One region of the Arthrobacter sp. 10T419 genome, then DNA from elsewhere that is predicted to be linked to it. Evidence: predicted binding sites of a transcription regulator. Region 1 holds the regulator's gene; each other region holds the start of a gene.
The links. Region 1 encodes HrcA, which represses chaperone genes, less so after heat shock. Its sites were predicted from a motif close to TTNGCACTCGNNNNNNNCGAGTGCNAA; they were not measured.

Region 2: groES (co-chaperone GroES) is a predicted target of HrcA. The motif match lies at 5,390-5,416, and genes of this name have one in related genera.
Region 3: AC1DBD_RS01250 (Hsp20/alpha crystallin family protein) is a predicted target of HrcA. The motif match lies at 3,039-3,065, and genes of this name have one in related genera.
Region 4: groL (chaperonin GroEL) is a predicted target of HrcA. The motif match lies at 5,472-5,498, and genes of this name have one in related genera.

The regions. Positions count from the first base shown of each region.
Region 1 is NZ_JBFTHF010000002.1:481,995-489,691, forward strand. Features, by position in the region: gene hemW (radical SAM family heme chaperone HemW) at 1-1,059, shown strand, start outside; gene AC1DBD_RS05815 (DUF4870 domain-containing protein) at 1,127-1,546, opposite strand; gene AC1DBD_RS05820 (DUF3097 domain-containing protein) at 1,669-2,523, opposite strand; gene hrcA (heat-inducible transcriptional repressor HrcA) at 2,756-3,769, shown strand; gene dnaJ (molecular chaperone DnaJ) at 3,850-4,977, shown strand; gene AC1DBD_RS05835 (16S rRNA (uracil(1498)-N(3))-methyltransferase) at 4,980-5,750, shown strand; gene AC1DBD_RS05840 (GerMN domain-containing protein) at 5,825-6,760, opposite strand; gene AC1DBD_RS05845 (PhoH family protein) at 7,078-7,697, shown strand, end outside.
Region 2 is NZ_JBFTHF010000001.1:656,347-664,043, forward strand. Features, by position in the region: gene rimI (ribosomal protein S18-alanine N-acetyltransferase) at 1-25, shown strand, start outside; gene tsaD (tRNA (adenosine(37)-N6)-threonylcarbamoyltransferase complex transferase subunit TsaD) at 22-1,161, shown strand; gene AC1DBD_RS03165 (glutamate--cysteine ligase) at 1,178-2,329, opposite strand; gene AC1DBD_RS03170 (shikimate 5-dehydrogenase) at 2,685-3,518, shown strand; gene AC1DBD_RS03175 (THUMP-like domain-containing protein) at 3,540-4,769, opposite strand; gene AC1DBD_RS03180 (hypothetical protein) at 4,826-5,239, shown strand; gene groES (co-chaperone GroES) at 5,574-5,870, shown strand; gene groL (chaperonin GroEL) at 5,950-7,560, shown strand.
Region 3 is NZ_JBFTHF010000001.1:252,664-260,360, reverse strand. Features, by position in the region: gene AC1DBD_RS01265 (glycoside hydrolase family 1 protein) at 1-1,415, opposite strand, end outside; gene AC1DBD_RS01260 (hypothetical protein) at 1,542-1,931, opposite strand; gene AC1DBD_RS01255 (DnaJ domain-containing protein) at 2,025-2,417, opposite strand; gene AC1DBD_RS01250 (Hsp20/alpha crystallin family protein) at 2,537-2,962, opposite strand; gene AC1DBD_RS01245 (MerR family transcriptional regulator) at 3,112-3,399, shown strand; gene AC1DBD_RS01240 (phosphatase PAP2 family protein) at 3,429-4,208, opposite strand; gene AC1DBD_RS01235 (DNA alkylation repair protein) at 4,332-5,429, shown strand; gene AC1DBD_RS01230 (hypothetical protein) at 5,546-5,755, shown strand; gene manD (D-mannonate dehydratase ManD) at 5,884-7,113, opposite strand; gene AC1DBD_RS01220 (sugar kinase) at 7,179-7,697, opposite strand, start outside.
Region 4 is NZ_JBFTHF010000004.1:76,546-84,242, forward strand. Features, by position in the region: gene AC1DBD_RS09225 (threonine/serine exporter family protein) at 1-712, shown strand, start outside; gene AC1DBD_RS09230 (siderophore-interacting protein) at 879-1,718, opposite strand; gene AC1DBD_RS09235 (uracil-DNA glycosylase) at 1,745-2,449, opposite strand; gene AC1DBD_RS09240 (DUF3263 domain-containing protein) at 2,634-2,957, shown strand; gene AC1DBD_RS09245 (LytR C-terminal domain-containing protein) at 3,049-3,696, shown strand; gene AC1DBD_RS09250 (cold-shock protein) at 3,870-4,073, shown strand; gene AC1DBD_RS09255 (ABC transporter substrate-binding protein) at 4,073-5,386, shown strand; gene groL (chaperonin GroEL) at 5,684-7,321, shown strand; gene AC1DBD_RS09265 (RNase H family protein) at 7,572-7,697, shown strand, end outside.

The DNA.
Region 1 (7,697 bases):
TCGCAGGACGCCTACGCGGACACCGCCGTCGCGGAAGTGGACTTCGCCGGGCGGGCATTGAAAGCCTCCGGCCTCCCGGAGCGCCGGCTCAGCACGGTGTTCTTCGGCGGCGGCACCCCCACGCTGCTCCCGGCCGGGGACCTGGCCCGCATCCTGGCCGCCGCGATCGACACCTGGGGCCTCGAGCCCGGCGCCGAGGTCACCACGGAAGCCAACCCGGATTCGGTCACGCCCGAATCCCTGCAATTGCTCGCCGACGCCGGCTTCACCCGGGTCTCCTTCGGCATGCAGTCCGCGGTGCCCCACGTGCTCAAGGTCCTCGACCGCACCCACACGCCCAGCCGTGTGCCGCAGGTGGTCCAGTGGGCGCGTGAGGCGGGCCTCGCGGTCAGCCTGGACCTGATCTACGGCACCCCGGGGGAGTCGCTGGAGGACTGGCGCTACTCGCTGGAGACCGCACTGTCCTACGGCCCGGACCACATCAGCGCCTACGCGCTGATCGTCGAGGAGGGCACGAAGCTCGCCGCCCAGATCCGGCGCGGCGAGGTTCCGGGGATCGACGACGACGACCATGCCGCCAAATACGAACTGGCCGATGAACTGATCTCCGCGGCCGGGCTGGGCTGGTATGAAGTAAGCAACTGGGCGCGCACGCCGGACCAGGCCTGTCGCCATAACCTGGCCTACTGGCGCGGGGATGACTGGTGGGGCATCGGCCCCGGAGCGCATTCGCACGTCGGCGGGGTCCGCTGGTGGAACGTCAAGCACCCCACGGCCTACGCCGGTCGGCTGGCGGCAGGCGTCTCGCCCGCGGCCGGGCGGGAGACCCTCGACGCCGAGACCCGCAACGTGGAGCGCGTCATGCTCGAAGCCAGGCTGGTCACCGGCCTGGAAATCCCGAGTCTTGGCGGGCTGGGGGATACCGGACGGCACGCGGTCGCCGGACTGATCGCCGACGGGCTCGTTGAGCCTGCGGAAGCGTTCAAGGGCCGGCTGGTGCTCACGCTCAAGGGCCGGCTCCTAGCCGACGCCGTGGTCCGCCGGATCCTGCCGGACTAGGTAGTCAGCCCATGCGGGCCGGAAGTGTCCGATCGCGTTGGGCGCGGGACGGAAATGTCCGTTCGCGCTACTTGATCCAGCGGAGGTTGTATTCGTAGCGGTGCGGCTGGCCGCGGTTGACGTGGATGCCGGCGGCCACCGAGAAGCAGGCGAGGGCAATCCAGATGGCGGTCGCCAGGACTGCGAACAGGTTGCCCACCACCGGGACGAAGACCAGCAGATTGGCTACCACCGCAGCGATGGTAGGCGGAAGCGTAAAGTTCAGCGCCTCCTTCGACTCCTGCGCCGTGAACGGGCCGCGGTCCTTGAAGATCAGGTAGATCAGCAGCGCGGGAATGCAACCCAGGATGCCGCCAAAGTGCGCCAGGGTGGCCCATTGCCGGTCCTCGCTTGCCGTCAACGGCAGAGCATTTGCGGGAACGCCATGGTACTGCGACTGGCCATGGCCGGCCTGGTGATCCGTGTGTTCGCGTGCGTCTTCTGCCACGTTTCGTCCTTTGGATTGCGGTGGAGCGTAGGTACCTGTACGAGCCGCGGCCGCAACAAAATGCAGCGGCCGCCCTACCAAGAATACTTGCTCGGACCGCGAACCAAAGCATGGGGAGGCGGCTACGGCACCGTGAGGAAGTCGATGACCTCTTCGACCCGGCCCAGCAGGGAGGGCTCCAGGTCCGCGTAGCTGCGGACAGCGCCGAGGAGTTTCTGCCAGCCCAGGCCGATGTCCTCCTTGGTGCTGTGCGGCCAGCCGAAGGCCGTCAGGATGCCGGTCTTCCAGTCCACCCCGCGCGGAATCACCGGCCACCGCTCAATGCCCAGGACGGCAGGGCGGATGGCCTGCCAGACGTCGACGTACGGGTGCCCGACGATCAGCACGTTGCCGGCCGCGCCCGGGGAGGCCATCACCGCGTCGGCGATTCGCGACTCCTTTGAGTCTGGAACAAGGTGGTCCACCAGGACGCCGAGGCGACGGCCGGGGCCGGGCCGGAACTCCTTCACGGCGGCAGCGAGGTCGTCGATGCCGTGCAGCGGCTCGACCACGATGCCCTCGACGCGGAGGTCGTCACCCCAGACTTTCTCGACGAGTTCGGCGTCGTGCTTGCCTTCCACCCAGATCCGGCTGGCCTTCGCGACCTGGGCACGCTGTCCCTCCACCCGGACCGAACCGGAGGCGGTGCGCGCGCCGACTCCGGCACCCGCCGCGGGAACCCGCGGGGCGGGCGGCATCAGCCGGATGGGCTGGCCCTCGAGCAGGAAGCCGAAGCCGAGGCGGAAGGATCGGGACTTGCCGCGCCGGTCCTCGAGGGCCACGACGTGCATGCCGCCGGACTTCTCCACCCGGGTGACGGCGCCCACCCAGCCGGACTGCACGTCCTCCAGCACCATGCCGCGCTCCACCGGGATCTCGGGCAGCTGGGCCTTGGCGGGCGCGGAGAGATCCTGCGGGCCCCAATTCTGGTACGACATCTGCTACACACTGCTTTGCACTCGGGAATTACGGGGGACAGAACGGCGGCGCGGCCTGTGGTGTGCCCGGAAACACCAGTCCCGGGGCTCACGCCCGCAGCGAATCCAATGCTAACAACGGCGCGACTCATATTAGACTGGTTAGCACTTAGGCATGTCGAGTGCTAACGCCGGGTGTTCCTGCACGCGCGGCGGCACCGGCGAACCGATACGGGTCGATTGGAGGTGGAGAGTGAGCGAGCCACGCAAACTCGAAGTGCTGCGCGCCATCGTGGAGGACTACGTCCATTCCCGCGAGCCGGTTGGATCCAAGGCCCTGGTGGAACGGCACCATCTGGGCGTGTCCAGCGCCACGATCCGCAATGACATGGCCGCCCTGGAAGACGAGGGCCTGATCACGGCGCCGCATACCAGCGCCGGCCGGATTCCCACGGACAAGGGCTACCGCCTGTTCGTGGACCAGATTTCGGCCGTCAAACCCCTCTCTCCGGCGGAGCGCCGCGCCATCCAGGCGCTGCTCGAGGGGTCCGATGACCTCGACGACGTGCTGGACCGGACGGTGCGGCTGCTATCGCAGCTGACGAACCAGGTCGCCGTCGTGCAGTACCCGCTGTTGAGCCGGGCCCGCGTCCGGCACATCGAATTCGTGCTCCTGGCGCCGCGCAAGGTACTCACGGTCCTGATCGCGGATACGGGCAAGGTGGAACAGCGGGTGATCGACGTCGGCCAGGACTTCGGCGACGACGCCCTCGCCGAACTCCGCACCCTGTTCCTGGCCAGGCTCTCCGGCACCCCGTTGAGCTTGCTGCCCCAGTCGCTGCAGGCCGTGGTGGACAGCTGTCCGCCGGTGCGGCGGGGACCCGCCCAGGCCCTGGCCCGCGGGCTTGAATCGCTTGCCGCGAGCAGCCGCGAGGAACGGATGGTCATGGCCGGGACCGCCAACCTGGCCAGGTCCAATGTGGATTTCCCGCTGAGCATCGGACCCGTGCTCGAAGCGCTTGAAGAGCAGGTGGTGATGCTGCGCCTGCTCAGCGACATGGCGGAGGACCCGCGCGGCGTCACGGTAAGCATCGGCCGGGAGAACCCTTACGACGGCCTGTCCGAAGCGTCCGTGGTGGCCACCGGCTACGGCCCGGACGCCACGGCCAAGGTCGGAGTCCTTGGCCCCACCCGGATGGACTACCCCACCACCATGGCCGCCGTCCGTGCGGTGGCCCGCTACCTTTCGCGGATCCTCGGGCCCTGACGGGCCGGATCCGGAACCGGACTTCTTGCCAACTACAGGCAGTGCCCCACTGGCAGTACAAAAAGGAAGAGATACAGACTTTGAGCAGCCACTATGACGTTCTTGGAGTCTCCCGTGAAGCCACGGGGGAAGAGATCAAGAAGGCCTACCGCAAGCTTGCGCGGACCCTGCACCCGGATGTGAACCCCGGTGATGACGCTTCCGAGCGCTTCAAGGCGGTCACCCATGCCTACGAGGTGCTTTCCGACCCGCAAAAGCGCCGGGTCTACGACACGACGGGCAACGAGAACGGGAACGACAACGGCTTCGGCGGCGGCTACGCCGGCCAGGGCTTCGCCTTCCAGGACATCTTCGAAACCTTCTTCGGCGGCGCCGGCGGCCAGGGTGGCCCCGCATCCCGGGTGCGGCGCGGCCAGGACGCCCTGATCAGCGTCCGGATCGACCTGCGCGACGCCGTCTTCGGGGTCAACAAGAAGCTCGAAGTGGACACCGCCGTCACCTGTCCCACCTGTGAGGGTTCCTGCTGCCGCGAAGGCAGCCACCCCGAGCGCTGCGACATTTGCGGCGGCAGCGGCCAGGTCCAGCGCGCCGTGCGTTCCATCCTCGGCCAGGTCATGACCACTGCCCCCTGCGGCAGCTGCGAGGGCTTCGGCACGGTCATCAAGGATCCCTGCAACGAATGCGCCGGCCAGGGCCGCATCCGCAGCCGCCGCTCGCTTACCGTCAAGGTTCCCGCCGGCGTCGCTACCGGCACCCGCATCCAGCTCTCCGGCCAGGGTGAGGCCGGTCCTGCCGGCGGCCCGTCCGGTGACCTGTACGTCGAGATCCGGGTCAACAACGACCCCACCTACGTGCGCGAAGGCGACGACCTGCACGCTAGCCTGAACATCCCGATGACGGCGGCCGCGCTCGGCACAGAGCTGACCCTTGAGACCTTTGACGGTCAACAGGAAATCGACGTCAAGGCCGGCACCCAGTCCGGCGAGGTCATCACGCTGCGTGGCCTGGGCGTCACGCACCTGCGCGGCTACGGCCGCGGAGACCTCAAGGTCCACCTGCAGGTGGATACCCCCGCGAAGCTCGACGCCGCCCAGGAAGACCTGCTGCGCCAGCTCGCCAAACTCCGCGGCGAGCAGTTCACCGAAGGGAAGCTTGCCGCCAGCGGCGGTGTCTTCGCGAAGCTGCGGGACCGGCTCGGTAACCTGTAGCGGTGAGCAACCCGGTCTTCTTCACCCCCGCAGGCACCCTGGACCAGCTGGTCCCCGGCGCGACGTTCGTCCTCGAAGGCGCCGAGGCGCGCCACGCGGTGACGGTCAAGCGCCTGGCCGTGGGGGAGCCGGTGGACATCGCCGACGGCGCCGGCAAGCGGATCACCGGCACCGTGACGGCCGCCGCGCCGCAGGAGCTGACGGTGGAGTGCGGCGAGGTCGTGACCGAGCCAAGGCCTGACGTTCGGCTGGTGCTGGTGCAGGCCCTGGCCAAGGGCGACCGCGACGAGCTGGCGGCTGAGACCGCGACCGAATTGGGGATTGACGCCGTCGTGCCCTGGCAGGCCGAACGCTCGATCGTCCGCTGGAAACCCGAACGCGCGGCGAAGGCGCACGCCAAATGGCAGTCCGTGGTGACGGCAGCCGCGAAGCAGGCACGCCGCGCCTGGATTCCGGAGGTCCGCGCCGCGGTGGACGGCAACGGCCTGCAGGCGGCCGTAGCCGCCGCGGACCTGGCCGTGATCCTGCACGAGGACGCGGTTCGGCCCCTGCGGCAGGTGCTGGAGGCCTGGCACCAGCAGGCCGGCGACGGCGGTGTGGCCCGCGAGGTGCTCCTGATCGTGGGCCCCGAGGGCGGCATCAGCCCCCGCGAGGTCACCCGGCTGTGCGATGCGGGAGCCGTCACCGCCCTGCTGGGCCACCACGTGCTGCGTTCTTCCACCGCCGGCCCCGCCGCCACGGTGCTGGCCAGCGACGTCCTGGGACGTTGGTAGGGGCAAGCAGTAGTAGGACAGGCCAGGCGCCGCGCCCGTGCGGGTCCGCCGGGTGCCTGCCTTAGCGGAATGCCTTAGCGGACAGTGAACCCGCGGGTATCTACGTTCAGGTCCTGGACCTTGCTGCTGGGATCGACCTGCGACACGCGGACCTCATACTCACCGGGACCGAGGTTCAACGAGAGGTTGAACAGGCCGGGCTTCGAGGCATCGGCGGAGGCCGTGATGTTGCCGTCCAGATAGGGCGTCTTGCTGGCGCCGTCGACCCGCAGGATCTCCCAGCGCAGCTTTCCGCCCGGGACCGTGCTCCGGCCGGAAATCTTGACCGCGCCGTCCGCCACCTCGGTGCCCTCCTGCGGATCGATGATCCACACGGGCGCCACCATTCCGGCGCTGCGCGAGGTCGGTGAACCGAGCCGGACCCGGTTGAAGGCGACGTAGTCGGTGTGCCCGTCGACGAGGATGACGACCTGGATCTGCTGCCCGGTATCGGTCAGCCCGGCGCTGGCACCGGCGGCCGTGGCCGTGTAGACGAGCTGCTGGATCGCGCGTTCGGCCATGTCGGCGTCGACGTTGCTGTTGAACGCATCGGCGGACACGTCCACCGTGATCACGTTCTTTCCGGAAATCGAGGTGGCGAGGAGCCTGGGGTTCTGCCACGGGGTGAAGAAATCAGGGTCCAGCGGCTTCTGCGACATCATCACCCGCAGCGCCCTGGTGATCGGATTGTCCTCTTCGGACACGTCCCGGAACTCGCGGTACAGGAAGACGTTGTTGTTGCTGCGCCCGATCCAGTAGACCGGAGCCTTGTTGGAGGCCTGGGTGGATTCCAGCGGTGCGCTGGTGGTGGCGACGCCGGCGGCCGGGCCGGGGACCGTGTGGGAGGGCGTGTCGGAGTTCGTGATGCCCGGCTGGGGCGTGGCCACGCAGCCGGACAGCGCCAGGGCAGCGGGCAGCACAAGGTGCAGCAAGCCGCGGCGCGTACGCCGCCCTGCTGCTGTCTTGTTCACTCCACGCTGGCTGATTGCCCCTGTCCCTTCGCTGTGTTGCTCGCTCCGCGGGCCCGGCAGGGCCGAATCCAGCATTGCACAAGGCGCCTGCGCTCCAGTGGGGATTCCGCGCTGTCCGGCGAACTGCAACGGGAACGATATGAGGACGATATGAAGTTGATACCTAATGCCCTCCGCTCCGGCACCGGGCCGCGCTGGCGTAAGATGGAAGGACCCGCTGAAACCCGGCGCGGACGGCCCGGAACGCCGTCGGCCGGCGCCGAGGCGGCGAGACCATTTCCGAACTGGAGGGGACCAGAGGCCCACGGGCCAACACCATGACTGAAGCAGCCAACGGCAAGGCCCGGATCAGCGCGAACGAGCGCACCGCAGGGGAATTTCCCCACTCCCTCCCAGGTCTGCGGACGGAGGTGGTCCTGTTCGACAATTCCGACCAGATGGTGCAATCCCTGGGGAGCCATGACGAAGCCCTGCGCTTTATCGAAACCCAGTTCCCCAGCGTCGACTTCCATGTCCGCGGGAACGAGCTCTCCATCAGCGGCCCTGCCGCCGACGTGCCCAGGATCATGCGGCTGCTCAACGAGGTGCGCGGCCTGGTGGCGCGCGGCACGGTGATTACGCCGGTTGTCCTGCAGCAGCTCGTGTCGCTGTTGCGCACCCAGTCACTGCAGAACCCGGTGGACGTGCTCACCCACAACATCCTCTCCAGCCGCGGCAAGACCATCCGGCCCAAGACCTTGAACCAGAAGAACTATGTGGATGCCATTGACGCGAACACGGTGATCTTCGGGATCGGCCCGGCCGGCACCGGCAAGACCTACCTGGCCATGGCCAAGGCGGTCCAGGCGCTGCAGCAGAAGGAAGTCAGCCGGATCATCCTGACCCGCCCGGCCGTCGAAGCGGGGGAGCGGCTCGGCTTCCTGCCCGGCACGCTCAG
Region 2 (7,697 bases), on a different contig from region 1:
GCCAAGGGGAACAGGCCAAGAATGAACCACCACCCACGCAGCTCCGCCCCCCTGGTGCTTGGGATCGAGTCCTCCTGCGACGAGACCGGCGTCGGCATCGTCCGCGGCACCCGCCTGCTCGCCAACACCGTCTCGTCCTCCATGGAGGAGCACGTGCGCTTCGGCGGGGTCATCCCCGAGATCGCCTCCCGCGCGCACCTCGACGCCTTCGTCCCCACCCTCCGGGAAGCGCTCGCCGCAGCGGAAGTGACGCTGGACGATATCGACGCCATCGCTGTCACCTCCGGCCCGGGACTGGCCGGAGCCCTGATGGTGGGCGTCTGCGCAGCCAAGGCCCTCGCCGTCGCCACCGGCAAGCCGCTGTACGCGATCAACCACCTCGTGGCGCATGTGGGCGTCGGACTGCTCGAGCCCGGCGGCGGCGCGCCGGACGACGGCGGCTCGGACGACAGCGGGCAGGCGGCCGGCTCCGGGGCCGCCCTGCCGGAGAACCTCGGCGCGCTCCTGGTCTCCGGCGGCCACACCGAGATCCTCCGGATCCGCAGCATCACTGACGACGTCGAGCTGCTGGGCTCCACGATCGACGACGCCGCCGGCGAGGCGTACGACAAGGTGGCCCGGCTGCTGGGGCTCGGCTACCCGGGCGGGCCGGCCATCGACAAGCTGGCACGCACCGGCAATGCGAAGGCGATCCGTTTCCCCCGTGGTCTTACCCAGCCCAAGTACATGGGGACCGCGGAGGAACCCGGCCCGCACCGCTACGACTGGTCCTTCAGCGGACTCAAGACCGCCGTCGCCCGCTGCGTGGAGCAGTTCGAGGCGCGCGGCGAAGCGGTGCCGGTGGCGGACATCGCGGCCGCCTTCCAGGAGGCCGTGGTGGACGTGATCACCTCCAAGGCGGTGCTCGCCTGCCGCGAAAACGGCATCACCGAACTGCTGCTGGGCGGGGGAGTGGCGGCGAACTCGCGGTTGCGCCAGCTCACGGAGCAGCGCTGCACGGCGGCCGGAATCCGGCTGACCGTCCCGCCGCTCTCGCTGTGCACGGACAACGGGGCCATGGTGGCCGCGCTCGGGGCGCAGCTGGTGATGTCCGGAATAGTGCCGAGCGGGCTCGGCTTCGCGCCGGACTCGTCGATGCCGGTGACGAGCGTATCCGCCTAGGAGACGGCCCAGGAATCTAGGCTTCGGGCCCCTTGCGCATCTGCTCGACCAGATCCAGGACGACGGCGCGCAGGTCCCCGCCGTGCTCCGCGGCGACGCGGCGCTGCCGCTGGTAGCCGGCCCCGCGCTCGATAATCTTCTCGACGTCGGCCAGCTCCGCGCTGCAGCCGAGCTTGGCAGCCACGGGCTCGAGCCGGGCCAGCGTCTCCCGCAGGTGCTCGGTGACGAGCTGCTCGTTGCCGTCGGCGTCGAGGATGATAATTGCGTCCAGACCGTAGCGGGCCGCGCGCCACTTGTTTTCCTGGACATGCCAGGGCGGCATGGTCGGGATGGTGCCGCCGTTGTCCAGGATGGTGGAGAACTCGTCCACGAGGCACTGGGTCAGGGCGGCGATGGCCCCCACCTCCTCAAGCGTGGCCAGGCCGTCGCAGATGCGCATCTCGATGGTGCCGAGGTTGGGTACCGGCCGGATGTCCCAGCGGATCTCGGAGAGGGTGTCGATCACCCCGGTGGTGAACATGTCCTGGACGTAGGACTCGTATTCTTCCCAGCTGGAGAACTGGAACGGCAGTCCCGCCGTCGGCAGCTGCTGGAACATCAGCGCGCGTTGCGAGGCGTAGCCGGTGTCCTCGCCGCCCCAGAACGGGCTGGAGGCGGACAGCGCCTGGAAGTGCGGGAAGTAATTGACGAGCCCGTCGAGTACAGGAAGTACCTTGTCGCGGCTGTCGAGGCCCACGTGCACGTGGACGCCGTAGATGACCATCTGGCGGCCCCACCACTGGGTGCGGTCGATCAGCTTGGCGTAGCGCGCCTTGTCGGTGACGGGCTGGAGCTGCGGCGGGCTGAAGGGGTGGCTGCCGGCGCAGAAGACTTCGACGCCCATCGGGTCGGTGACCTCGCGCACCGCGGCGAGGGAACTGTTCAGGTCCGCCTTCGCTTCCGCCACGGTGGTGCAGATGCCCGTGACGAGCTCCACCGTGTTGAGCAGCAGCTCCTGTTTGATGTGCGGGTGTTCGTCATCCTCGTTCAGCTCGGGATGCCGGGCGGAAACGCCGCGGAGCACCTCGCTGGCCACCGAGGCCAGCTCACCGGTTTCGGCGTTGACGAGCGCGAGCTCCCATTCCACACCAAGAGTTGATTGCCTGGATGAAGCGAAATCAATCTTCATGTGGTCCCTTCGCTGTTTTGTTGCCCGCCGGTGTTTGTCACCTGCCAGTGTGTGTTCGCCGCCGGTGTTCATTGGCCGCTGGTGTTCATTGGCCGCTGGTGCAGCCCGGTTGCGGCATGCAGTGGCCAGGCAGCGGTGTTCAAAGTCTAGTGCAGGGGTAGCATCCAACTGGTGGTCAAGTTACAGCTGATGCGTGAGAGTTTTCACAGAAGAAGCCTGTTCCCGGCAGCCGCGGCGGTTCTGCCAGGGCTCGCCCTGGTATCCACAGGCTGCACCGCCCCCGTCGGGCGGCAAGGGCCTGGTTCCGGCTGCCGCTGAGCCGTTGCCGTGGCGTTTCGTGGCGTTTAATGGTGCTGTGCCCATCCTGAATAAAGACATGACCCTGTGCATCTCGCTCTCGGCCCGGCCGAGCAACAACGGGACCCGCTTCCACAACCACCTGTACGAACAGCTGGGCCTGAACTGGATCTACAAGGCCTTCGCCCCCACCGACCTGGCCCAGGCCATCGCCGGCGTGCGGGGCCTGGGCATCCGCGGCTGCGCCGTGTCCATGCCATTCAAGGAAGACGTCATCGCCCTCGTGGATGTCATGGACCCGTCCGCGAAAGCCATCGACTCGGTCAACACGATCGTCAACGACGGCGGTAAGCTCACGGCCTACAACACCGACTACACGGCGATCGAGCAGCTGCTGGAACGCAACGCCGTCCCCACGGACTACACGGTGTGGCTGCTGGGCGCCGGTGGAATGGCGAAGGCCACTGCGGCGGCACTGCGCGACGCCGGATTCCGGCACGTCACGATCATCGCCCGCAACGAGGCGGCCGGCCGGGCGCTCGCCGGGCTCTACGGATTCGAATGGCGTGCAGTACTCCCGGCCCCGGATTCCGCAGAGGGCACAGCCGACCTGCTGATCAACGTGACGCCCGTCGGCATGGCTGGCGGCCCCGAGTCCGGCGCCCTGTCCTTCCCGCCGGAAGCCGTGGCGGCCGCGAAGGTGGTGTTCGATGTTGTGGCGCTGCCCGCCGAAACGCCGCTGATCAAAGCCGCGCGTGCGGCCGGCAAGCAGGTGATCACCGGCGCCGAGGTCGCCACCATCCAGGCCCTCGAACAGTTCGTGCTCTACACGGGCATCCGGCCCAGCGACGAACAGGTCCGTGCCGCCGAGGAGTTCATGCGGGCCCAGTAGCCCCGCCCCGCAAGGCCGGCCCTAGGCCGGTTCCACCGAGATGGCCACCCGCTCCTCCCCGATCCTGGTGAGGACCAGGGTGGCCGTCTTCTTGGCCGCATTCTTGGCGTTCCTGCCGCCGCCGGGGAGCAGTTGCTTGCGCAGTTCCTCCGGCGTGACCGAGGTGCCGCGCTTCTTGATGTCAAGGACGCCCACGCCGTTGTCCTTGACCCAGGACTTGAGCGCCTTGACGTTGAACGGCATCACCTCAAGGACCTTGTACGCGCGGGCATACGGGGTATCGTGCAGTTCCGGCGCGCAGATATAGGCGATGTGTTCGTCCAGCAGATGACCGCCCAGCTGGAGCGCGACGTCGGCGACCAGGCCGGCGCGGATCACGGCGCCGTCGGGCTCGTAGAGGTAGCCTTCCACCGGGCCCAGCGGGGCCTCCGGCCCGGCGCCGAAGTCCTCCGAGCTGGTGAGCTCCGCGGCGCCTTGCGGGCCGAGTACCAGCGCGGCACGCCGGATTCCGGGCCGGCGGACCGCGTTGAACCACAGCGCAACTTCGGTGACGTCGCCGCCCACCGAGACCCACTGCGCCTCGCAGTCCTCCGGGACGGAGGCATGCGGCATGCCCGGGCCCATCTTCACGCCGACGGCACGGCCGGACGAGGCCAGGGATTCCACGAAGGACAGCGGGGGGGAGAAGTCCTCCGGATCCCAGAGTCGCTTGGTCCCGGAACTTGAGGTGGTGCGGCGCGCCGGGTCCAGCCAGACGCCGTCAATCCCGTCGAGCGGGACGGCGGCGGCATCGGCATGGACGACGGTGGCGTTCCGGAACGGGATCAGGTTCATCGTGGCGCAGGCGGCGGTGGTTTCGTCCAGTTCCACGGCGGTCACCTTGATGTCCAGCGAGGCCAGGGCCATTGCGTCGGCTCCCAGTCCGCAGCCCAGATCCGCCACATGGGCAATCCCGGCCTCGGCGAAGCGCTGCGCGTGCCGCGCCGCTACGGTCAGCCGGGTGGCCTGTTCCAGGCCGGCCCGGGTGAAAATCATCTGCCGGGCGAATTCACCGAACTTCGCTTCCGCCTTTGTCCGCAGGCGGGACTGGGTGAGTGCCGCGGAGACCAGCTCGGGGGAATGACCGGCCTTCCGGAGCGAGGCGTTGAGGCGGAAGGCCTCCTCCTCGCGGTACGGTCCCAGCGAGGCCAGCAGCTCCCAGCCCTCCGGATTGAGGAGCGGGGCGATCTGGTCCTGCGTAGTCTCAGCCATGCCATCAAGCGTAGTTCAGGCGGGGAACGCCGGGCGCGCCCGATAGGCTGGACGGCATGGATGGCAGGGACACAGACGACTTCGGCACGGCAGGCACCCGGGAGAACACCGTCGGGGAGGCCAGGGGCAGCCGGGGACTGGCCCGCTTCGCCCGGCCGGCGCTGATCGCCGGCGTCGTGATCGCCGTCGTGTGCGTGGCGTTGCTCGTCATTATCTTCTTACTGGACTCCTTCAATGCGACCGTCTACTCGGTCGGCGGCAAAGACGTGAAGGATGCGACCGATGAGGCGCGCGCGATCCGTGACACCTATGCCGCAGCCCGGGTGGGCGGCATCATCGCCCTCGTCCTCGGCGCGGTCGCTGCCCTCGCCGGCGGCTTTGTGCTGTACCGCGAACGCAACGCCTCCGCCCGGATCGAGGAAGACGACGACGGCCAGGACTGGGACTACGAGGACCTGGCGGGGGAGTAGGCCGCCCCAGCCTGGGCGCGGACCGAGGGACATGCCCATCCTTCGGCACCAGCACCGGACATACTGCCGATATGCCCATTGCCGGCAGCTGGCGATGAGCATGTCCGTCACTCCGGACGGTCCCGCCGGACGTTCACCAGTGACGAACTTCTGGCACTCACCTTGACCGAGTGCTAACTACTTACATAGAGTCGTCATTAGCACTCTCCCTAGGCGGGTGCTAACACGTGAAGCATGTTCCGCCGGGCTACTGCCGGCACCGCGACGACGGTTTGTACGCCACGGATCACCGCTTCATAGTCCACAAATTTGCTGACGAAAAGGAGAGGTCCGAGTGTCGGTCTCTATTAAGCCTCTTGAGGATCGTATTGTTGTCCGCCCGCTCGAAGCCGAGCAGACCACGGCTTCCGGCCTGGTTATCCCGGACTCCGCACAGGAGAAGCCGCAGGAAGGCGAAGTTGTTGCAGTAGGCCCCGGCCGCTTTGATGACAATGGCAACCGCGTTCCCGTTGACGTTGCCGTTGGCGACGTTGTCATCTACTCCAAGTACGGCGGAACCGAAGTTAAGACCGGCGGCACCGAGTACCTCGTGCTCTCCGCCCGCGACGTTCTGGCGATCGTCGTAAAGTAACTCTCTTGGACCCCCGCGCCGCCGATCCTTCGCTTTGAACGAACGGCTGCGCGGGGTTCTGTCTTGAAAGGACAAAACCATGGCAAAGCAGCTTGCGTTTAACGACGCTGCCCGCCGGTCGCTCGAAGCCGGCATCGATAAGCTCGCCAACACGGTCAAGGTGACGCTCGGCCCGCGCGGCCGCAACGTCGTGCTGGACAAGAAGTGGGGCGCCCCCACGATCACCAACGACGGTGTGACCATCGCCCGCGAAGTAGAGCTGGACGACCCGTATGAAAACCTTGGCGCACAGCTCGCCAAGGAGGTCGCCACCAAGACCAACGACGTCGCCGGCGACGGGACCACCACCGCCACCGTGCTCGCCCAGGCCCTGGTCAAGGAAGGCCTGCGCAACGTTGCCGCCGGCGCCGCCCCGGGCCAGATCAAGCGCGGCATCGAGGTCTCCGTCGAGGCCGTGGCCGCCCGCCTGCTCGAAAACGCCCGCCCGGTCGAGGGCACCCAGGTGGCCAACGTGGCCGCGATCTCCGCACAGAGCGACGAGGTCGGCGAGCTCCTGGCCGAGGCCTTCGGCAAGGTCGGCAAGGATGGTGTGATCACCATCGAGGAGTCCTCCACCACGCAGACCGAACTGGTCCTCACCGAGGGCATGCAGTTCGACAAGGGCTACCTGTCCCCGTACTTCGTCACCGACGCGGAACGCCAGGAAGCAGTCCTCGAAGACGCCCTTATCCTGATCAACCAGGGCAAGATCTCCTCGGTCCAGGAATTCCTGCCGCTGCTGGAAAAGGCGCTGCAGAGCTCCAAGCCGCTCTTCATCATCGCCGAAGACGTCGACGGCGAGGCACTCTCCACGCTGATCGTCAACCGTATCCGCGGCACCCTGAACGTCGTGGCCGTCAAGGCTCCCGGTTTCGGAGACCGCCGCAAGGCCATGCTGCAGGACATCGCGACCCTCACCGGCGCGCAGGTTGTCTCCCCGGAACTGGGCCTCAGCCTGGACACCGTGGGCCTTGAGGTCCTGGGTACCGCCCGCCGCATCACCGTCACGAAGGACAACACCACCATCGTTGACGGCGCCGGTTCGGCCGAGGACGTCGCGGCCCGGGTTGCCCAGCTGCGCGCCGAGCTGACCCGCACCGATTCGGACTGGGACAAGGAAAAGCTGCAGGAACGCCTGGCCAAGCTGGCCGGTGGCATCGGCGTGATCAAGGTTGGCGCTGCCACCGAGGTCGAGCTGAAGGAAAAGAAGCACCGCATCGAGGACGCCGTGTCCTCCACCCGCGCTGCCCTCGAAGAAGGCATCGTGGCCGGCGGCGGCTCCGCCCTCATCCACGCCCTCAAGGCGCTTGATGAGGATCCGGCTGTCCAGGCGCTCGACGGCGACGCGGCAGCTGCCGTGGGCATCGTCCGCCGGGCCTTGACCCAGCCGCTGCGCTGGATCGCCCAGAACGCCGGCTTTGACGGCTACGTCGTCGTCGCCAAGGTGGCCGAATCCGCTGTCAATCAGGGCTTCAACGCCAAGACCGGCGAATACGAGGACCTGATCGCGGCCGGTGTCATCGACCCCGTCAAGGTCACCCGCGCGGCCCTCCGCAACGCGGCCTCCATCGCGGCGCTGGTTCTCACCACCGAAACCCTCGTGGTGGAAAAGCCGGCCGACGAGGACGAGCACGCCGGACACCAGCACTAAGGTTTCCGCGCACTAGGTTCCGTGCAAAGAAGGGACCGGACCAGCGTCAGCTGGTCCGGTCCTTTTTGTTCCCCGGAGCCATGCCGTCGGGGTCCGGGCATCGTGGCCGGCGTCATCCGAAAGGGACCGACGCCGAA
Region 3 (7,697 bases), on a different contig from region 1:
CGGATCCAGTAGTAGGAGGCCTTCGGCGTGCGGACCATGGTGTCACGGTCCACGTGCAGCAGGCCGAACTGCTGCTTGTAGCCGGCGGACCATTCAAAGTTGTCCAGCAGCGACCACACGTAGTAGCCGCGCAGCTCGATCGACTCTGCGGAGCCGCCGGGTGAGGTCGCCTCGATGGCCGCCCCGATGTGCTCGGCAAGGTACCGCACGCGGCGCTCATCCGGGACGATGAGGCGGCCTTCGGCGTCGTGGATCTCCAGATCCTCGAAACTTGCGCCGCCCTCGGTGATGTAGACCGGCGGCAGTTCCGGGTAGCGTTCGGCCATTTCCGCGAATGCCACGGCCATGTAGTCGGGCTTGATCGGCCAGCCGTAGGCGGTGATCTCGGTGTCCGGGAAGCTCTCGATGTGGAACGGGGTTCCGGACCCGCCGCCGTTGAGGTCATTGCCCATGGCCTCGGCCATGCCCTGGGGCACGGTGCCCTCGCCGGGTCCGGCCGCCACCCGGGTGGGCATGTAGTAGTTCAGCCCGTAGAAGTCCAGGGGCTGCGAGATCAGTTCCATGTCCTCGCTGGACGGGCTGAAGGAGGAGAAGAAAGTGGCGGCCCTGATGGCGTCCGGATACTTGCCCAGCAGCACCGGATCCGCGTACAGGCGGTTCTGGGCCATGTCCATCAGCCCGGCGCTGACCTTGTCCAGCGGGTTGACCGAGGCCGGGACCATCGGTGAATAGACGTTGGTGAGGCCGATTTCACCGGGCACCTTCGCCGCCCGCAGCGCCTGCATCGCGAGCCCGTGGCCCAGCAGCTGGTGGTGGACGCTCGGCAGCGCCTTGAGCATGTGCGCTTCGCCCGGGGAGTGCACGCCCAGCATGTAGCCGTTGGCACTCACCGTGGCCGGTTCGTTGATGGTCACCCAGCGGGCCACCCGGTCCCCGTAGGCCGCGGCGGCGATGGCGGCGAATTCCCCCAGCCGGTAGGCGGTGTCCCGGTTCATCCAGCCGCCGGCCTCGTCCAGCTCCAGCGGCGTGTCCCAGTGGTACAGGGTGGCCATCGGCGAGATCCCGTTGGCCAGCAGCAGGTCGATCAGGCGGTCATAGAAGTCCAGGCCCTTGGGATTCACCGGACCGCTGCCGCCGGGCTGGATGCGGGGCCAGGACAGCGAGAACCGGTAGGAATCGATCCCCAGCTCCTTCATCAGCGCCACATCTTCGGGCATCCGGTGGTAATGGTCGCAGGCCATGGCGGGGCTGTGATCATTGACGATCGAGCCCGGGGTAGCCGCAAAGACATCCCATCCCGAAGGTCCGCGTCCGTCCTCGTCCAGCGCCCCCTCGATCTGGAAGGCGGCGGTCGCCACGCCCATGGTGAAATCGGCCGGCAGCAGAGCGGCCAGATCGTGGGCGGAAGCATTCATTGGCGGATCCCCTATGCAGTTGCGCTGGTGGTTGATTGATTTTAGGCCCCGGCGGGCGCCCACGCCACAACCGGCGCCGGCACCTCCGCCGGTGGGTCCGGCGCCTCCGCCCCTGAGCCCGGCGCCCTAGTAGGTGGACTCCTCCGGCCCAAAGAGGAACTCTTTGGCATGGGCGACGGCCTTCTTAAACGCGTCATTCCGCAGGCTCAGGAGTTGCTCCGCCTCGTCCGCCGCGGGCTCAAGGTAGCCGGTAAACCCGGGCCGGAGCACCCAGATGTCCCCGGCGGGGGGTAGGTAGAACACCCCGAAGGAGCGGTGCTGGCTGTCCTCGGCGGCCCAGATGGGCACCACCGCCAGCGCGGCGCCGGTGTCCACATTGATCCACTGTGCGCGCGGGAGAGGCAGTTCGTGGGCCTCCGGGTCAAGGAAGGGCGCGGTTCCTTCGCCCCACCGCTCCTCGAACCGCTCGTGGAACGCGGGCATCAGGTGCGAATCGTAACGCCGCCATGCGCTCATGGTTGTCCTCCATTTTCTTGTATTCCTGCCTGCTGCTTCCTGCCTGTTGCTTCCTGCATGGTCCGGCACGCGGCACCGCCCCTGGTACCCGCGTCACTCCGGGCCCCGCTCCCACCGCACCGGGGTCACGCGCAACACCGGCTGCCCGCCTCGGTGGTGCCGCACCGGAATGTCCCGGCCGACGGCGGAAGCGTCGCGGGCCGGGCGGGCCGGCCGGGCCGCGGAACCGGCGGCGTCATAGGCGGCCCGCGCGTCAGGATTCCGCAGCACCGAGAACGACTCAAGGATGCGGCGCGCCTCCTCCCCGCCGTCGGACCCGGCGCCGGGCCGGGCATCCGGGCCGCCTCCGGAAGCCGCACCGGCGGCCGCTTCGACGTCGGGATGGCGGCGGCGCATCAGCGCGCGGAAGGAGCGCTGGATCTCGGCCGGAGACGCATCCGGCGCGACGTGCAACGCGGCGTAGAAGCCGCGCGGGTCGCGGTTCATCGGCTCACCTCCTGGTGGCCGGACGGGGCTCGGGCCGATCAGGCGGGGATCCGGCCGCACGTTCCGGCCGGCCGGATCCCCGCACCGCCAGCGGTCCGAAGCGTCCGCCGCCGGCGCTGTTACTTCCCGATCTCCTGCATCTTGTCCTGCGTGTGCGTGATTTCAATCTTCCGCGGCTTGGCCTGCTCCAACACCGGAATCCGGAGCGTCAGGACGCCGTCGGCGTAGCTCGCCTTGACCTTGTCGGTGTCCAGCGTGTCGCCCAGGATCAGTTGGCGGCTGAAGACTCCGCGCGGCCGTTCCGAGGCGATCAATTCAACGTTGGGCTGCGTCGGGTCGCGCCGTTCGGCCCTGACGGTCAGGACGTTGCGCTCGATGTCGAGATCCACCGAGTCAACATTGACGCCGGGAAGATCGAACGCGACGACGAATTCGCCGTCCTCCTGCCACGCGTCCATCGGCATGGCGGCGGGCCGCGCCGCCGTTCCGAAGACTTGCTGGGTCAGCCGGTCCAATTCACGGAACGGGTCCGTACGCATCAACATCATTTCCCACTCCTTCATACGAGAGTCTTGAATTTTCCTGCCTATCCAGCCCACTCGATTATCTGTGGTGGTGGATATAGATTTTTTATAGCACCAGTGCCAAACTGATGCAACAGGAAATTTTTCGACCACACGAAGGGACGTGAGCCATGGCGGAACGTGAAGCGGACGTCGGGGTGTACGCGATCTCCGTGGTGGCTCAGCTGGTCGGGACCGGGCCGCAGAACATCCGGCTTTACGAGCGCAGGGGACTCCTGACCCCGGACCGCACGGCGGGCGGAACGCGGCAGTACAGCGAGACGGATCTGGTGGTGCTGCGGCGGATCAGTGAGCTGCTGGACGAGGGGCTGAACCTCGCCGGCGTCGCCAAGGTGCTGGAACTGGAAACGGCTAATGCCAAGCTCCGTGCGGAGCTTAAACGACGCGGGGCGCGCTGACCGGCAGCGCGCCCCGTCTTCGCCGGCGCCTACTCCGCGCCGGTCTCCTGCTTGGAGAGTTCACCGGTGATCCGCTCGCCCGGGATCCTGGCGGTCCGCCAGGTGTCCAGCAGGATCACGGCGCCCAGGATCACGAACGAGATGGACAGCGAGGCGAGGGCGTCGGTGGTCCAGTGGTAGCCAAGGTAAAGCCGGCTGAGCGCGGCGAAGAAGATCCCGATCCCGGCCACGGCGAATCCCGCGACGGCGGCTTTCGGGTTCTTGCGGCGGGAGAAGATCAGGAACGTGGTGATCAGCAGGAAGTCACAGGCGCCCAGGACGTGGCCTGACGGGAACGAGAACGTGGAGTCAGCCCCGAAGAGCATAAGGTCCACCGGCGGGCGCTGCCGGCCGACCGACCGGCCGATGATCTGGGCCAGGATGACCCCGGTCAGCATGCCACCGGCCAGCACCATCGGCCGCCAGGCGTGCTTGGCCAGCAGCCCCCACGCCACCGTGAACACCAGGATGATGATCGGCAGGCCGATGGGTCCGAAGACAATGGCCAGAATGATCATGATGGTCGTGGCCGGCTCCCCGCGCAGGGCCACGAGCCCGGAGCGCACCGGCTCGTCAACGGCGGTGATACCGCCGTGCTGCAGCACGCTAACCAGGATGGCAATGAACGCCACGACGCCGACGACCATAAGCCCGACGGCGATCCGGTACAGATTCCGCCGCGCATCCACGCTCATGTAGCGCTCCTCCACCACAAACTTGTCATGGAAGACCCGCCACCAGCCGGATTGCCCGGTTTTCTGCTCTGCCATTGCCGTATCCGCCTCTGCGCCGTGTGTGGACATTCCCAACGTGAAGAATATCCCGGTTCCCGCGCCGCGGGCGCGTCGGACCGGCAGCCGGTCCCGCGCCGTTCCCGCCGGTAGCCTGAACCCATGGGTGTCATGAACGAACTGATCAACCCCGGGGTGGTCGGCTCGCTGGGACGGATCCTTGCCGCTGCTTCCCCCGGCCGCCGCTTCCCGCAGCTGGCCGGCACGGCCGGGCAGCTGGACGGGCTGGGCCTGCGCGAACGCACCGACCTGCTCAGCAGCGCCCTGCTCACCGATCTGCCCGCCGACTACACCGCTGCGGCGGCGGTCTTCCGCCAGGCGCTGAAGGACCCGGACTTCACCGGCTGGATGATCTGGCCGGTCAGCGAGGCGGCCGCCACTCTCGCCCTTGCCCGGAGGGGCCCCGCCGATTTCGAGGACTGCTTGTCGCTGCTCGCCGAGCTGACTCCGCGGCTCACGGGTGAATTCGCCATCCGGCGGCTCCTGGATGCGGACCTCGACCGGGCCCTGACGGTCATCCAGCGCTGGACCAGCCACCCCGACTGGCAGGTCCGACGGCTCGCCAGCGAGGGCACCCGGGCGTACCTGCCGTGGGCAATCCGTGTTCCCGGACTCACGGCCCGGCCGGCGGCAACCCTGCCGATCCTGGACGCCCTGTACCGCGACCCGGTCGAGGACGTCCGGCGGTCGGTGGCCAACCACCTGAACGACCTGGCCCGGCATGCCCCCGACGAAGTGGTCGCCGCCGCAGCGCGCTGGCTGGCGGAGCCGGACGCGAACACCGCCAGGGTGGTCCGCCACGGCCTGCGGACCCTGGTCAAGAAGGCCCACCCCGGCGCGCTGGAGCTGCTCGGCTTCGCGCCGGCGCCGCTCGCCGTGACGCCTCTCCGGCTCGACCGCACCGTCGTGGAACTGCCGGGAGACCTGGGATTCGATTTCGACGTCGCCAACACCGGCCCGGCGGAGGCCCGCATCGCCGTCGACTACGTGGTGCACTACGCCAAAGCCAACGGCGTCCTCGCGGACAAAGTGTTCAAGCTCGGCACGGCCGTCCTCGGGCCGGGTGAATCCAGGACATTTTCGAAGCGCCATGCCTTCCGCCAGATGACCACCCGGGTCCACCACCCCGGCGACCACGCGCTGCAGCCGCAGGTCAACGGGGTGCGCTATCCGGGGGCCGGTTTCACGGTGCTGACCTAGGCTCCGGAAACGGACGGCGGCGTGCCCGCGTGGTGATTTGACTCACATTTAAATCAGACGTTATCCTCGCTTCAGCCGTTGGCCCCGCGGCGACCACCTCCCGGAAAGACAGTGCGATGACGACAGCAAGCGAATGCATCGAGATCCAGGTCGACAATCGCCAACTCTTGGACGACCGGCTCAACGACGCCGTCCAGGGGCTGCAGCGGCTCGCCATGCTCACCGGCGCCCACGGCATCCTGCTGACCCGGCACAAGCCGGGGCACTACACGGCCGCACTTTCGGACCAGGTCCCCTTCGGGATGACACGGGAAGTCGTCCGCTAGGCCGCGGGCGCGGCGGGCCGGGGACGACGCGCCCCGGCCGCTAACCAGACCAGGTCCCGGGCGGCTGAGCTGCGAATCGCCGCCCGGGACCTTTTTGGCTTCAGCGGCGGTTCACCAGCCGTGGCCAATCACCAGTCATGGACGGTGCCGTCGACGAGGCGGTTGTAGGGCAGGTAGGCCTGCTGGTACGGGTAGGCCGCGGCGGCCTCCTCGTTGAACTCGACGCCGATGCCGGGGGTCTCCCCCGGGTGCAGGTAGCCGTCAACGAAGGTCATGGACTGCTCGAAGACCTCGTTGGTTGCATCCGAGTGCTGCATGTATTCCTGGATCCCGTAGTTGTGGATGGCCAGGCCCACGTGCAGCTGCGCGGCGAACCCGACCGGGGAGATGTCCGTGGGGCCGTGGAAGCCGGACTTGATCTGGTACTGCGCGGCGAAGTCCATGACTTTCTTCAGCGGCGAGATACCGCCGAAGTGCGTGGAGGCGGCCCGGACGTAATCGATCAGCTGTTCCTTGATGATGGTCTGGTAGTCGTACACGGTGTTGAAGATTTCACCGATGGCCAGCGGCGTGGTGGTGTGCTGCCGGACCAGGCGCAGCGCCTCCTGGTTTTCCGCCGGGGTGCAGTCCTCCAGCCAGAACAGGTCGTAGGGTTCCAGCGCCTTGCCCAGCTTCGCGGCCTGGATCGGCGTCATCCGGTGGTGCCCGTCGTGCAGCAGTGGGATTTCCGGTCCGAACTCGTTCCGGACCGCCTCGAACACCGTCGGCAGGTGCCGCAGGTAGGCGCGGGTGTCCCAGTCCTCCTCCTGCGGGAACGCACCGCGCCCGGCGGGTTCGTAGTCGTACCGCTCCCCCGAGGCCTGGGCCTGCGCCGCGACCCCGTACACGGCCTTGATGCCGGGCACGGCGGTCTGGATCCGGATCGACTTGTAGCCCAGCTCCAGGTGTTCGCGGACCGAGTCGAACAGCGATTCCAGGTCCGAGCCGGAGGCGTGGCCGTACGCGCGCAGGCCGTTCCGGGACGCCCCGCCCAGCAGCTGGTAGACCGGCATGCCGGCCAGCTTGCCCTTGATGTCCCAGAGCGCCATGTCGACGGCGGCGATCGCGGCCATTGTGACGGGGCCGCGGCGCCAGTACGAGGACCGGTAGAGGAACTGCCAGGTGTCCTCGATCCGGTGCGGGTCCTTGCCGATCAGCAGCTGCGCAACATGCTCCTTCAGGTACGCGGCGACGGCCAGCTCACGGCCGTTGAGGGTGGCGTCGCCGATACCGGTGACACCGTCCTCGGTGGTGATCCGCAACGTGACGAAGTTGCGGGAGGGGCTGGTCACAAAGACTTCGGCGGCAATGATTTTCACGGCTGGTCCAGGCTTTCGGTGTCGGTCATGAGGGATTCCGGGATGGTTCCGGAAGGGTGGGGGTCTTAGCGCTGGGTGCTTCCGTCCGGAGCGGCATCCAGCAGCGCCAGTTCCGCGGCGCTGGGGAGGCCCTCGCAATCACCGGCGGTGCTGACCGCAAAGGCCCCGGCGAGGGTGCCGCGCTTGAGGCGGGCGGCGACGTCGCCGCCGTCGAGCAGGGCGGAAAGATAGCCCGCGGTGAAGGCGTCCCCGGCTCCGACGGTGTCGATACTGGTCACCGGCACGGCGGGGGCCTCCCAGCGGCCGGCTGCGGTGTGGACCCCGGCGCCGGCGGCGCCGCGCTTGACCACGACCTCCCGGACACCGCGGTCCAGGAGCTCGGCGGCCATGGCCAGTTCGGCGGCTTCGGGACATGCCCCGCTGCCGGCGTCCCCCAGGCCTGCGACCCCCATGCCGGCGACCAGCCCGAGTTCGTCGTCGGAGGCGACCAGGACGGTCGCGTGCCGGGCGATCGGGGTGAGGACGGCGCGGGCCTCGTCGCGGGACCACAGTTTGCTGCGGTAGTTGACGTCGAGGGAGACCAC
Region 4 (7,697 bases), on a different contig from region 1:
GCTGGGAATCCAGATCGCCCCCGCCATCGTGGTGGTCGGCGGAATCCTCCTGCTGCTGCCCACCGGTCGGCTCGTCTCCTCGGTGCAGGACGCCATCAACGGCTTCCCGGTGACCGCGGCCGGCCGGTTCCTGTCCACCATGCTGACCTTCGGCGCGCTGGTCTCCGGGATCGCCGTCGGCTTTGTGGTGGGGGCGATGACCGGGATGCAGTCCATTGACGTCACCGAAACATTCCCGCCGAAGTATCCTTTGTGGGTGCTTGTGCCGCTGGTGGCCATCGCGGTCGTCGCGATCGGCGTCACCGAGCAGACCTCGCTGAAGCTGTTGCTGCCGACGGCGGCCGTCGGCGTCGTGGGTCATCTGGTGCTGATCGGGGGAACAGCCATCGGCATCGGTCCCCGGTTCGCCCCGGCCCTCGCCGCCGTGGTCATCGGCCTCCTGGCCCGCGTGGTCGCACTCCGGATGGGGGCCCCGCAGCTGGTCGTGGCGGTGCCCGCGGCGCTCATCCTTCTGCCGGGCCTGACTATATTCCGTTCCATGTATGTATTGACGATTGAAGAGTCCGAGATCCTGATGGGAGCCGGCGGGATGCTCAACGCCGGGGCAATCGTGCTCGGCGTCGCGGCCGGCATTGTGCTCGGCGACACCCTCGCCCGGCCGTTGACCCGGAGCCTGGCCAGCAACGAGCGGCGCCGCGCCCGCCGCCGCTAACGACGGCGGAGATGGCTCGTCTGCCTACGAGCTGAAGCGCCGCGTTTCCCCACCTTCGCCGGGCTCCGACGGCGTGTCAGCCGGCCGCGCCGGGCTGTCCCGGCGTCGTGGCGGCAAAAGTGGGGAAACTCCGCGGCGCCCGCCCGCGTCAGCCGGGGATGGCTGGCTAGATCTTGCCGATCGGCAGCTTCTTTTCGGCCTGGAAGTCGTCCTCTACCCGGCCACTGGCCCAATACCCGGAGAGCGAGACCTGGCCCCGTTCGAGGCCACGGTCGGCAAAGAACACCGGGCGCAGGCCCTTCATGTAGCCGCGCTCCCCGTGCGCGAAGACCTGCACTCGGCCCTCGGGCCACTGCGCGCCGCGTACGGCGTCCACCAGCAGGGTCCCGTTTCCGGCCGGAGTCCCGCGGCGCAGCAGCCAGCGCAGTTCCACCCCGGCCGGGGCGTCGATCGCCAGGACGTCGGCGTCGCTGTCCACCTCCAGGAAGGCCAGACCGCGGGCATCCCGGGGGAGTGACTCGATCGCGGCGCTGATCGCCGGCAGGGCGGACTCGTCGCCCGCGAAGAGGTACCAGTCCGCCGCCGGGTCAGGGTTGTAGCCCCCGCCCGGCCCGGTGAAGACAAGGCTGTCCCCGGCCTGTGCGGAGGCGGCCCACGGCCCGGCCAGGCCCTCATCGCCGTGGATGACGAAGTCGATCGCCAGCTCGCCCGCCGCCTCGTCGACCCAACGGACGGTGTAGGTCCGGGTGCGCGGCCACTCTTGCCGCGGGTGGGACTCCCGGATGGCCCAGAGATCCAGCGGCTGCGGATAGTCGACCCCCGGCTGCGGGAACGCGATCTTGACGTACCGGTCCACGTAACCGTTGTTGACGAAGGCAGCGAAACCCGGGCCGCCGGCGACGATCCGGACCATGTGCGGCGAGAGCTGCTCGCGGCGCAGGACCGTGAGGTTGGTCTGCGGCCGGGAGTTCCGGTTGGCGGTGGTGGTGGCGGGGACGGAAGTCATGGACCTAAGCCTAGCCAAGAACCGTGTCAGGGCAGCGGCGGCAGTTCCCAGTCCACGGTGCCGTCACCCTGGGCGGTGAGCAGGTCATTGGCGCGGCTGAAGGGCCGTGAGCCGAAGAACCCGCGCGAGGCCGAGAGCGGGCTGGGGTGGGCGCTGGCGATCACGGCGGCCGAGCCCAGCAGCGGCCGCACGCCCTCCGCGTCCTTGCCCCAGAGGACCACCACGAGCGGCGCGGGGCTGCCGTCGTCTCGGCGCCGCTGCGCGACGGCCCTGATGGCGGCCGCCGTGACGGCCTCCCAGCCCTTGTTCCGGTGCGAACCGGCTGCTCCGGCCCGGACGCTGAGGACTCGGTTGAGCAGCAGCACCCCCTGCTCCGCCCACCGGCTGAGATCACCGTGGACGCGGGGCGGCAGCCCGAGGTCGGCGTCGAGCTCCTTGTAGATATTGGCGAGACTGCGCGGGATCGGCCGGGTGCCGCCATCCACCGCGAAGGACAGCCCGACGGCGTGACCCGGTGTGGGGTAGGGATCCTGGCCCACAATCAGAACCCGCACGCCGGAGAGCGGCTGCCGGAAGGCCCGGAGGATGTTCGACGGCGCCGGCAGCACCTCATGGCCGTCGGCCGTCTCGGCGGCGAGGAACGCGAGGACCGACCGCAGCTGTCCCTCGACCGGTGCCAGCGCCGCGGCCCAGTCCGGCGCCACCAGCCCGTCCAAGGGAAGGTGCGCCATCGCCGCGAGGTCCACCGCCTCTGCGGCGGGGTCAAGTTCGAAGAGCGCGTCGGGATTAGATGAATCAGGCACGGCTTCATTCTCGCAGGAGCCCGGGCAGCCGGCCGGGCCGGCTAAATGACAAGCCTGTTATTCGGCCGTAACATGTGGGGGAGACCTATCGGAACGAGCCAGGGAGTGTGCAGTGGCCGAAGCAGCACCCGAGTACCTGTCGGCGGATGACGCCGACGCCGTGCTCGCGGCAGTCTCCGAAGACTCGCCGTTGAGCAGCCGGGAGCAGCAGATGCTTGCCTTGGAGCGGCAGTGGTGGAAGTACGCCGGCGCCAAGGAACAAGCCATCCGGGAACTCTTTGACCTCTCCGCCACGCACTACTACCAGATCCTCAACGCCCTGATCGACACCGAGGCGGCGCTGGCCCACGATCCCATGCTGGTCAAGAGATTGCGTAGACTACGTACGTCACGACAACGTGCCCGCACTGCACGCCGTTTGGGCTCGGACGCTTAAGAGCACGTGAAGTCCGGCCGGAAGCGCGGAATTTCGCGCGGATTCCGGCGTCGGGCCATCAGCCAGAAATCAGCAAGGACGTCGTTTTACCATGACCAAGTACGCACGGGATGAATTTGATCGGGTCCCGGAGGCCTCCACGCGCCAGGGTGTCCACCGGACGGTCGCCGCTCCCGGTGCCCGCCGGCTGGGCCCCGTCCTCGCCACCGGCGCCGCGGCCCTGGTAGTCGGCCTCGTCGCCTTCCTTCTGCTGCCCAAACTGGGCTTTGGTCCCGCCGGTGGCTCGGCCATGACCGCGGACCAAGCCAGCAACAACGCCGCGGCGTCGCAGGCACCCACAACGTCCGCCGGCTCGAAGCCGTCCCCCAGCAGCCAGCCGACCGGGAGCCTCGCCCCCGCGGGCTCCAAGCCCTCCGCTTCTGCAACGCCGAGCGCCGCCGGGGACCAGTCCGGGGACCAGAAGCTTGACAAGACCCAGCCCGTGGCGATCTACAACGGAACCACGACGCCGGGCTTGGCCGGTCGCGTCGGCTCCAGGATCTCCGCCGCTGGATGGGTCCAGGGCCCGCTCGGCAACTGGGGCGGCGCCCCCCAGCAGACCTCGGTCGTCTTCTACAAGGGCCCGGCGCAGAAGGCCAACGCCGCAGAGCTGGGTTCCCTCCTCGGGATTGGCACCCTGGTGGATTCGGCGGAATTCCAGATGCCGCTGGTCATCGTCCTCGGCCCCGGTTTCAATTAGCCCCAGGGTGGCCGCCGGCTTCGGTTACGCCTGAATAACTATTCCCGGCCGGGCCGGGACCCTGCCCGGGCACCGGTGGAAGGCTGTGGGTAGAGTGTCTGCGGACTTCATTTCGCATAACGCGGCGCACATTGGGGTGGGCCGTTCGCAAGCTAGCTGAAAGTGTGGAGAACATGGCACTGGGGACCGTCAAGTGGTTCAACGCCGAAAAGGGCTACGGGTTCATCACCGTCGACAGCTCCGGGGCCGACGTCTTCGTGCACTGGTCCGCGATCGCGGGCGAAGGCTACCGTGCTTTGGCTGAAGGCCAGCGGGTGGAACTGGAAGTCGGCGAGGGCGAAAAGGGCCCGCAGGCCGAAAGCGTCCGGCCCGCCTAGTGGCAGTCTCCGCTGCGGCAGCTGCCCCGAAGAGCGATGGCCGCCGGCGCAAGCTCCGGCGGTTCAACCGTGCAGCGGCCGCCGGCGTGGCCGCAGCCGTGGCGCTGGCCGCCTGCGCCGGTCCCACCGGCAACGCCCGGGTGGATGCCGCGGAGGCGAGCGGCGACGGAACGCTGCGGATCGGCCTGATCCTGGACAACACCGGCCGGCAGGACTTCCTCAATCCGCCCCAACTGGCGGCGGCGAAGCTGGCGGTCAAGGAAATCAACGCGGCGGGCGGCCACAAGGGTAAGCCCGTGGAACTGCTGCCCGAGTCCATCGGTACGGACACCGCGGCCCAGGCCAAGGACCTGGTGGCGGCCAAGGCCGACGTCGTGATCGGGCCCACCGACTCCAGCCGCGCCGCCGGCGCCATCGACGTCCTCTCCCGCGCCAAAGTCGCCCTCATTTCACCGGCCAACACCGCGCCGGGACTCAGCTCGTACAAGAGCGGCGGCTACTACTTCCGGACCGCGGCCGCCGACATCGCGCAGGCCTCGGTCCTGGTCAAGCTCGCCCAGGACGGCGGCGCCAAGACCCTTGCCGTGGTGCACGAGGAAGGCGACTACGGCAAGGACGTCTCCGTGGCCGTCTCGGCGGCCGCGAAGGCCGCGGGCCTGGGCACCTCCGTCGACGCTGAATTCAAGGCCGGTCAGGCGCAACAGGCGGCCGCGGCGGCCAAGGCTGCCTCGCCGGACGCCGTCGTGCTGGTGGCCCGGGACGGTGCCCAGGGCGCCATCGCCGAGCTCAACAACGCGGGACTGTCCGGAAAGAAGCTCATCCTCAGCGACGGGGCCGTAAACCAGTACGGCGACGGCCTTGGCTCCAAGGCGCTGGACGGCGCCCGCGGGGTCCTGCCGGGCACGTTCCCCTCCGCGCACTTCCAGGCGGAACTCGTGGCCGTCGACCCGGGCCTGAAGGACATGGCGTTTGCCGCCGAGACGTACGACGCCGTCAACCTCGCCGCCCTCGCCGCCGCCGCGGCGGAGGACGACGCTGGGACCTCCATCGCCTCGAAGCTGGTCGCAGTGTCCGGCGGAACGGCTGCCGGCACCGGGGCCCCGTCCGGGGAAGCCGCGGCCTGCAAGTCCTACCAGGAATGCGTGGCCGCGCTCCGCGCCGGCAAGCGCCCCGACTACGACGGCGCCTCCGGCCCGATCAACTTCGACAGCAACGGCGACGTCACCGCCGCCGCCTACATGGTCTACAGCTATGGCCCGGACAACAACGCCGAGATGACCGGCAGCGAAACGGCCCGCAGCGCCGGCTCCTGATCGCTCCTAGCGAAGAGCGCCCGGCGGGGCGCACCCTGACCTCACCACTGCTTGCACTCTCCCCGGGGGAGTGCTAATTATGGAGTTAGCACTCCCGCGTATTGACTGCTAACTCGACGCCCCGGTTCGGCCGGTCGCGTGGAGGCGGCGGACGGACCGGGAGCGAGAGAAATACCTGGCTGGGGTGAGATCCCCGGCCCGGCGGCGTACAGAGGCTGCCGGGTTGGAATCGTCCGTCGCGGGCACCGCAGCGCAAGGTTCATTCTTAACGACTGTCCCGAAAGGACTACTGCCGTTATGGCCAAGATCATTGCATTTGATGAAGAGGCACGCCGCGGTCTTGAGCGGGGCCTGAACATCCTCGCCGACGCCGTCAAGGTCACCCTCGGCCCGCGTGGACGCAACGTCGTCCTCGAAAAGAAGTGGGGCGCCCCCACGATCACCAACGATGGTGTCTCCATCGCCAAGGAGATCGAGCTGGACGACCCTTACGAGAAGATCGGCGCCGAGCTGGTCAAGGAAGTTGCCAAGAAGACTGACGACGTCGCCGGTGACGGTACCACCACGGCAACCGTGCTGGCCCAGGCCCTCGTCAAGGAAGGCCTGCGCAACGTCGCGGCCGGCGCTGACCCGCTGTCCCTCAAGCGCGGCATCGAGAAGGCTGTTGAAGCGGTCACCCGCGAGCTCCTGGCTTCTGCCAAGGAAATCGAAACCAAGGAAGAGATCGCCGCCACCGCGTCCATCTCCGCCGGTGACAACGAAATTGGCGCCCTGATTGCCGAAGCCCTGGACAAGGTCGGCAAGGAAGGCGTCATCACCGTCGAGGAGTCGAACACCTTCGGCCTCGAGCTGGAGCTCACCGAGGGCATGCGTTTCGACAAGGGCTACATCTCGGCCTACTTCGTCACCGACGCCGAGCGTCAGGAAACGGTCCTCGAGGATCCGTACATCCTGATCGTCAACTCCAAGATCTCCAACGTCAAGGAACTGGTTGCAGTCCTCGAAAAGGTCATGCAGTCCAACAAGCCGCTGCTGATCATCGCCGAGGACATCGAGGGCGAGGCCCTGGCCACCCTGATCGTGAACAAGATCCGCGGCACCTTCAAGTCCGTCGCCGTCAAGGCTCCGGGCTTCGGTGACCGCCGTAAGGCACAGCTGGCCGACATCGCCATCCTCACCGGCGGCCAGGTCATCTCCGAGGAAGTCGGCCTCAAGCTTGAGACCGCCGGCCTCGAACTGCTGGGCAAGGCACGCAAGGTTGTTGTCACCAAGGACGAGACCACCATCGTCGAAGGTGCCGGCGACGCCGACCAGATCGCCGGCCGTGTGTCCCAGATCCGCGCCGAGATCGAGAACTCCGATTCCGACTACGACCGCGAGAAGCTGCAGGAACGCCTGGCCAAGCTGGCCGGCGGCGTTGCAGTCATCAAGGCCGGTGCCGCAACCGAGGTTGAGCTCAAGGAACGCAAGCACCGCATCGAGGACGCTGTCCGCAACGCCAAGGCTGCTGTCGAAGAGGGCATCGTCGCCGGCGGTGGCGTGGCCCTGATCCAGGCCGGCGCCAAGGCGTTCGCCAACCTGCAGCTCGAAGGTGACGAGGCAACCGGCGCGAACATCGTGCGCGTAGCCATCGACGCCCCGCTGAAGCAGATCGCCTTCAACGCCGGCCTCGAGCCCGGCGTTGTGGTGGACAAGGTCCGCGGCCTGCCCGCGGGCCACGGCCTGAACGCAGCAACCGGCGAGTACGTCGATCTGCTCGCTGCCGGCATCAACGACCCGGTCAAGGTCACCCGCTCGGCCCTGCAGAACGCGGCTTCCATCGCCGGCCTGTTCCTCACCACCGAGGCCGTCGTGGCCGACAAGCCGGAGAAGAACTCCCCGGCCATGGGCGGCGGCGACGACATGGGCGGCATGGGCGGCATGGGCGGTTTCTAACCACCCGGCTACCAAGCCCTGAACGCCTGAACTGACGGTTCTCCGTCAGCGACGGCACGTTCGACGACGGCGGTCCCACCACTGGTGGGGCCGCCGTCGTCGTTAAACCCTCCCGCCCCGGGGCATCGCCCCTCAGGTGGTGCGGTGGTTGGCCGGGTGCTCTCGGTTGGTGGGGTGCTCTTACCCGGTGCCGGTGCCAGTGCCGGTGGTGCGGGAGCGTCGGGCGGCGGAGGTCTGGCAGGATGGTGCAGTGACGATTACAGCAGCGGCCGACGGTTCGGCTTTAGGAAATCCCGGCCCGGCCGGATGGGCCTGGTACGTGAACGACGACTGCTGGCGTGCCGGCGGGTGGCCGCACGGGACCAACAACCAGGGG